3 regions of the Burkholderia pseudomultivorans genome follow, and region 2 is predicted to be linked to each of the others. Evidence: riboswitches for the same ligand, from Rfam matches in the RefSeq annotation. Region 2 holds a riboswitch; each other region holds the start of a gene.
The links. Region 2 has a riboswitch for cobalamin ahead of WS57_RS37425 (hypothetical protein). Riboswitches for the same ligand answer to the same signal wherever they lie in the genome.
Positions count from the first base shown of each region.

Region 1: another riboswitch for cobalamin. It lies ahead of cobW (cobalamin biosynthesis protein CobW); the one in region 2 lies ahead of WS57_RS37425 (hypothetical protein).
Region 3: another riboswitch for cobalamin. It lies ahead of cobG (precorrin-3B synthase); the one in region 2 lies ahead of WS57_RS37425 (hypothetical protein).

Region 1 is NZ_CP013378.1:3,147,900-3,150,158, reverse strand. Features, by position in the region: gene cobW (cobalamin biosynthesis protein CobW) at 1-945, opposite strand, end outside; cobalamin riboswitch at 1,351-1,617, opposite strand; cobalamin riboswitch at 1,793-2,030, shown strand; gene cobA (uroporphyrinogen-III C-methyltransferase) at 2,198-2,259, shown strand, end outside.
Region 2 is NZ_CP013378.1:4,064,128-4,066,386, forward strand. Features, by position in the region: gene WS57_RS31075 (FecCD family ABC transporter permease) at 1-708, opposite strand, end outside; gene WS57_RS37425 (hypothetical protein) at 705-1,157, opposite strand; cobalamin riboswitch at 1,221-1,473, opposite strand; gene WS57_RS31080 (hypothetical protein) at 1,640-1,990, shown strand; gene WS57_RS31085 (cell division protein ZapA) at 1,987-2,259, shown strand, end outside.
Region 3 is NZ_CP013378.1:3,166,468-3,168,726, reverse strand. Features, by position in the region: gene WS57_RS26900 (bifunctional cobalt-precorrin-7 (C(5))-methyltransferase/cobalt-precorrin-6B (C(15))-methyltransferase) at 1-412, opposite strand, end outside; cobalamin riboswitch at 693-881, shown strand; gene cobG (precorrin-3B synthase) at 948-2,259, shown strand, end outside.

The DNA.
Region 1 (2,259 bases), 920 kb from region 2:
GTCGAAACGACGGCCGACACCCTGGATCACGAGTCGCATCGGCGCATCGGGCAGCGCGGCGAACCCCTTTGCGCGATAGATCGTATGCGTTTCGACGAGCTGCTGCAGCGCGGCGATCGTCGCGTCGCGCGAGCCGGCGTCGCCGCTCACGACGACCGAGTCGAAGTCGTCGTGATGGTGGTCATGGTCCCCGTCGTCGGCCGAGCCGTGATGATCGTGGCGCAGATGAATCGTGTCCTCCGACGCCGATTCGAGCCCGAGCAGCATCGCCAGATCGAGTTCGCCGCGCGTCGCGCGCACGATCTTCACCTGCGGCGGGATTTCGTCGCGAATTGCGGTTTCGATCTGCTCGAACTGCGCGGCATCGACCAGATCGGCCTTGTTCACGATCACGAGATCCGCGGACGACAACTGATCGGCGAACAGTTCGTGCAGCGGCGATTCGTGGTCGAGGTTCGGGTCGGCGCGGCGCTGCGCGTCGACGGCCTGCGGGTTTTCCGCGAACTGGCCGCTCGCGGCGGCCGGCCCGTCGACGACGGTAACCACCGCGTCGACCGTGAAGCTGTTGCGGATCGTCGGCCAGTTGAACGCCTGCACGAGCGGCTTCGGCAGCGCGAGGCCCGACGTCTCGATCAGTACGTGATCGATGTCCGCGCGCCGCTCGACGAGCGCTTCCATCACCGGATAGAACTCCTCCTGCACGGTGCAGCACAGGCAGCCGTTCGCGAGCTCGTAGAGCTGGCCCGACGCTTCGTCCTGCGCATCGTCGCAGCCGATTCCGCAGCCCCGCAGGATTTCGCCGTCGATGCCGAGCTCGCCGAATTCGTTGACGATCACCGCGATGCGGCGGCCTTCGGCGTGTTGCAGGATGTGGCGCATCAGCGTGGTCTTGCCGCTGCCGAGAAAGCCCGTGACGATCGTGACGGGCAGCTTGCGCATGGTCATGGTAGGTCCAGTGTCGAGTGAATCGGTGGAGTCAGGCCGGCGTCGTCGCGCCGGCTGCGGCGCGGCGCGCGACGGGACGAGGTGCGGCCGGCCGGGGCGGGCTCGCGGGGAACGGGCGCTTCACGTGCGGGGGCTCGGTGCGCGGCGCCGGCCGCCCGCGCGCAGGCGCCGGCGCGCTGCGACGGGCGCGCCGATGCGGGCGAAAACATGAGTCGGGCATGACGCTTCCTTGCGAACGGTCGACACGTGAATGCCAACACGGCCGCCGGCAGCGCCGCCCGCAACGCCTGCCGTTCGCCGCGGGGCCAGGCGCGGTCGCGCGGATGGCAGCCTGGCGGCGGAATCGGGAAACGCTCGGGCGTCGGGCATGCTGCGGCCGTGGACGATGCGCCGCCTCCCCGCGGCGCTGAACCCCTTCGTTTAGGCCGGTATCCGGGCTGACGAACACGCCGCTTCGCCTTCCCGGATGCGCGCGGCATCCAGTGGCGGTCGTCCGCATGCACGCGGCATGCGGCGAAGCGGCGCTGCATCGCGCTGACGCGCGACGCGTTCGCTTACCGTTGCGGGGGCAGCACAGGTTGGCTCGACTGCGGCGCAGGCAGGCTCCCTGTTTCCCGTTTAACTGCGCGCGCCGGAGCGGCACGCGCGAGCACCAAAACGCGTGCGAGTGTAGGCGTCGCGGCGGGGAGCGTCAAGGCGGGCCAACGGCGCGCGGGCAGGATCGCGATGGAGCGCGGATGGCGCACCTTCCTTGTCGCCGATCGAAACGCACGGCGTGCGGCCTGCACGCTCGCCGCCCGCCTGTGGTCGACGCTCCGGCGAATCCGCCGGCCGCAGCGCCTGTGCTATCGTATGCGCCGCGTTCGGTGCTCGCATGCGCATTCCGCGCATGCAGTTAAACGGGAAACAGGAGGCGGACATCCGCCCGGCCTGTGCTGTCCCCGCAACGGTACGCCGCCCGCGCGACGCGTCCTGCAACGCCCGCGCCCATGCCGCCCACGATGCCACTGTCCGCCAGCCGGACGGGAAGGCTGCGGCCTGGCAAGCGGCCAGCCCGGATACCGGCCGACGCAAGGGGTGAGCCCGACGCTCGCCGAACGCCCTATCCGCGGGGGACGGATGGTGTGCGCGTTTCACCGGCCCGATACGGGTCTCTTCATTCCGCCATGTCACGCCATTTCACAGGCCGCCGCGCCGCCGGTTCGTCGCCCTTCCCCGTCGCTTCGTCACGGTTCGCGCCGTGTTGCGCGCGATGAGCCGCGCCTGGCTCGTCGGCGCCGGTCCCGGCGACGCCGAACTGCTGACCCTCAAGGC
Region 2 (2,259 bases):
CACGCCGAGCGCAAGCGCGGTCGCATCGCCGCGCAGCAGCACGTTCAGTTGCGGCGCGGCCGGCAGCGCGACGCCGGCCGCCAGCAGCAGCGCGCCCCAGGCGAACCACGGCGCGCTTGCGCCGTTCAGGTCGCCGGTCAGCCAGAAGATGATGCCGCGCAGGCGCGCGTCGGGCGCGAGCGACAGCAGCAGCGTGACGAGCGCCCCCCACCCGGCCGCGATCACGACGCCGGTGAGCAGCAGCCGCGGCGACGCGTCGCGTGCGTCGCCGCGCCCCAGCTCGCGGCGCGCGAGCCCGAGCACGAGCGCGATCGACACGAGCGCGCCGGCGAACGCGGACGCGTCGACGAGCCACCATGCGCCGCCCGCGATCATCGCAACCAGCGCGAAGCCGGCCGCGCCGCCCGACACGCCGAGCACGTACGGTTCCGCGAGCGGATTGCGCAGCAGCACCTGCAGCAGCGCGCCGGCCAGCGCGAGCAGTGCGCCGCACGCAAAGCCCGCGAGCGCGCGCGGCAGGCGCAAGGTGCGCACGATGTCGGCGAACAGCGCGTCGTGGGCCGCCGCGCCGCCGCCGTGCGGCACGAGCGATGCAAGCGCCTGCCATGGCGACATCGGCACGCTGCCGATCGACAGCGACGCGACCAGCAAGAGCGCGACCACGGCCGCGAGCGCGGTCCAGATCGCCGTGGCGCGCGCGGCGTTCATGCGACGTGCGGCGCCGTGCGCGATGCGCGGCGGCGGCCGGCCGGGCGCGACAGCGGCATCGCGGCATCGCAGGGGATGGGCATAGGCAAGCTTGTAGTCCTTGTCGAACGGCGTGTCGGGATGCACGCCGGCGTAACCGCCGTCGCGCCGGCATGCACGGTGAAGTCGGCGATCGCGTCGGATCCGGATCCGTGCGCGGTCGCGCGGCAGGCATTGTGCGCAATATAGAGGAAAGCGTCCGGGTCGGGACGGCGGTCAGGTCGAGCCGGCACGGTGCGGCCCGACGCGAACGGCCGCACCGCGTGCGACCGATGCGCCGGCGCCGCTTCGAACAGGGCACGGCGCGCCGCAGCACGATCGGCGATCCAGCCGCGCCGATGCGCACGACGGCGGCAAGCGACAAGGCTGCGGCGCGCGCCCGGTGCCCGGCGCACGATTGGGGTCGGCATCGAAGAAAATCCCGTCAAGCACTGCGCATCCTGCCTCCCCGCAGGCCGCGCGTCATGAAGCCCGTGCGGGCTTCCCGCCCCGGCCGGTATCCGGGCTGGCGGCGGACCGGCTCGCCTTCCCGCGCGAAATCGCGCAGTGGCCCGCGCCGCATGCGAAACGCATGCCGGACGCGCCCGAGCCGGCCTGCGTCGAACGACGCGGCCGCTTACCGTTGCGGGGGCAGCGCAGGTTGGCGGCTTGCTGGCGAAAGCGCGCGCCCTGCTTCCCGTTTAACCGCGCGTGCCACGCGCGTGCACCGAGGCGGCGCCAGTTTAGGAGCGGGCCGCGCGAGCGTCAAGAAAGCCTCGCGCGACGTGCGCAATGTGCCGCGCAACACGCCGATTCGCGACAAGAAGCGGGGGTGTTACGACTGGAAACGTTACAGATGTCGGAATGCCCGGTATTCCGCGCTAAAATGCTGGGTCTTTAGAGGACGCAGCAGATGCTCAACGAACTCGAAACCCTTTCTCAAAATATTGGCCGACTGATTTCGCTGAACAAGCGCTACCACTCGGAACGGCTCGCGCTCGAGGAGCAGGTCGCGCAATTGCGCGCGGAAGCGGACACGGTCCGCGCGGAGCTCGCGCAACTGCGCGAGGAACGCAATGCGCTCGCAGCCGAGCGCGACACGCTGTCGGCGAAGATCGACGACGCCCAGGTCAAACTGAACGCGATCCTCGAGAAGCTGCCGCGCACCAAGAGCGCGGAACAATCCGACAACCAGCTCGACCTGCTGGATGCGCAGGCGCGCACCGATGGCGACGACGCGGCCAGCCACGGAGAACATGCATGAGCACCAAGCAGATCGAAGTCTCGATTCTCGGCCAGGCCTATCGTCTCGCCTGCTCGGCCGAGACCGAAGCAGCGCTGCTCGAGGCCGTCGCGCGCGTCGACGCCGAAATGTCGAAGATCCGCGCGAACAGTTCGGTGCGCGGCACCGATCGCATCGCGGTCATGGCGGCGCTGTCGCTCGCATCGGAATTGCTGCGACTGCAAACGAGCGTGCGGCACGGTGAAGCATTTCCGGCCGAAGAAATCCGGCGTACAATGCGCCAGATGAAT
Region 3 (2,259 bases), 900 kb from region 2:
GCAGCAGGTGGCGCGCCAGCGTCGCGAGCGGACGGCCGACCAGCGACACCGCGCCGACCTCCTGCAACGCCCAGCCGAGGCGCGCGGCCGCGAGCGACAGCGACGACGGCGCGGGCAGCACGCGCCATTCGTCGGCGCCAAGCTGGCGCGCCAGCGTCGCGCCGACGCCGAACAGCATCGGGTCGCCGCTTGCAAGCACGCAAACGGGCGTGCCGCGGCGCGCGAGCACGCCCGACAGCTCGAACGGCGACGGCCACGCTTCACGCGCGGCCGGGAGCCGCGACGGCAGCATGTCGAGATGCCGCTTCGCGCCGACGACGAGCGTCGCGTCGAGCAGCGCGCGGCGTGCGGCGCGGCCGAGCCCCGCGAAGCCGTCGTCGCCGATGCCCACCACCGTCAGCCATGCCGTCATGCACCCTTCCCCATCGTTCGTCCTGTTGCCGACCGCGTACCGGTCCGCATCGCGAAAAACGGGATAGTACCGTGTTCCACTCCGCGTTTCACTTGCCGGGCGGGCGTCGCCTGCGCATGCGGACGAGTCGGTGCGCGGCCGATTCGGCTGACGAAATATCGGCGACGCGCGCGCGGCCGGCATCGCCGTCCAACCGACGACGGCTTCGCCACGATGCCGCCGCCGTCCACGTCCGCCGCACGGTTTTCCGGTCGCGAGCCGCCCGCGAAATCGGGTATGCTACGCGCGTTCGTTCGCCGGTGCCCTTCGGGGCCGAAGAGGGAACACAGGGCGCATCGCGCTGCTGTGGCTGCCCCCGCAACTGTAGACAGCGAGCCGTTCCCCCCTCACGCCACTGGTTTCACCGGGAAGGCCGGGAGCCGGCGCCGACCTGTCAGCCAGGAGACCTGCCGGCCTGAAAGTGCGTGCGTGCCAGCCGGCATCGGGCGGGGTGTACCGATGCGTTGGCCGCGGCGCGACACTGTCCCGGTGCCTCTTGAGTTCCGCCCCCGTTTCCGTTTCCGCATCGTCCGTCGTGCGCCCGTCGGCCTGTCCGGGGCTCGTGCGCGTGGTCGCGGCCGCCGACGGCGGACTGTGCCGGATCAAGCTGCCCGGCGGCCGGCTTCACGCACGACAGGCGCGCGCGATCGCCGACGCCGCGCGCGCGTACGGCTCCGGCGCGATCGACGCGACCAATCGCGCGAATCTGCAGCTGCGCGGCATTCGCGACGGCGCGGCCGCCGCGCTGACGCGTGCGCTGCTCGACGCCGGGCTCGGCCCGCAGGTCGATGCCGACGATGCGGCCGCGCTCGCCGCCAGCGACGACGCGCGCAACCTGATGCTCAGCCCGCTCGCCGGACACGATCCGGCCGCATGGCTCGACAGCCGCGCACTCGCGGCACCGCTGTTGCGGATGCTCGCAAACGAGCCGCGTCGCGGCGAACTGTCGCCGAAGTTCTCGATCCAGCTCGACGGCGGCGAATCGGTCGCGGCGCTCGATCATCCTCACGATATCTGGCTCGCCGCGTGGCGTCGCGCGGACGGCGACGTGCGCATCGCGGCCGGGCTCGCCGGATGCCCGCCCGTCGCGCAGCGCGACGCGCCCGCGTCGATCGACGTGTCGCCCGGGCAGACCGTCGCGCTCGTGCGCGCGCTGCTGCTCGCCTTCCTCGATCTCGCGCCGGCCGACGTGACGCGCATGCGCGCGCTGCTGGCGACCAGCAACGAAGCCGCGCTGCTCGAACACGCGCGGCGCTACCTGCCGTTCCCGCTGGTCACCGATCCGGCGCTGGCCGGCTGGCGTCGCCCGCCCTCCGACGCCGCGCTGCGCTTCGGCGCGCGCGCGTCGCTCGACGCAGGCCGCTGCAGCGTCGGCGCGCAGTTCGCGCTCGGACGGCTCGACGCGGCGCAACTCGAACGGCTCGCCGCCTGCGCCGAAGCCGACGGCGACGGCACGCTGTCGATGACGCCATGGCAAGGCGTGTTCATCCACGGCGTCGCAGCGGCCCGTGCGCCGGCCGTGCTCGACGAATTCGCCGCGCTCGGCCTCGTGTGCGCGCCGTCCGATCCGCTGGCGACGCTGGTCGCCTGCACCGGCAGCACGGGCTGCGCGAAGGCGCGCGCCGATACCAAACGCGACGCGCTCGCGCTGGCCGCCCGCGTCGGCCGGCCGATCGATGCGCACCTGAGCGGCTGCGAGCGCCATTGCGCGCTGCCGCGTCCGGCGACGCACACGCTCGTCGCGGTTGCTCCGGCGCATTACGACTTGTACCGGCGCGATGCCACCGCGGGGCGCGGCGCCCCGCTGG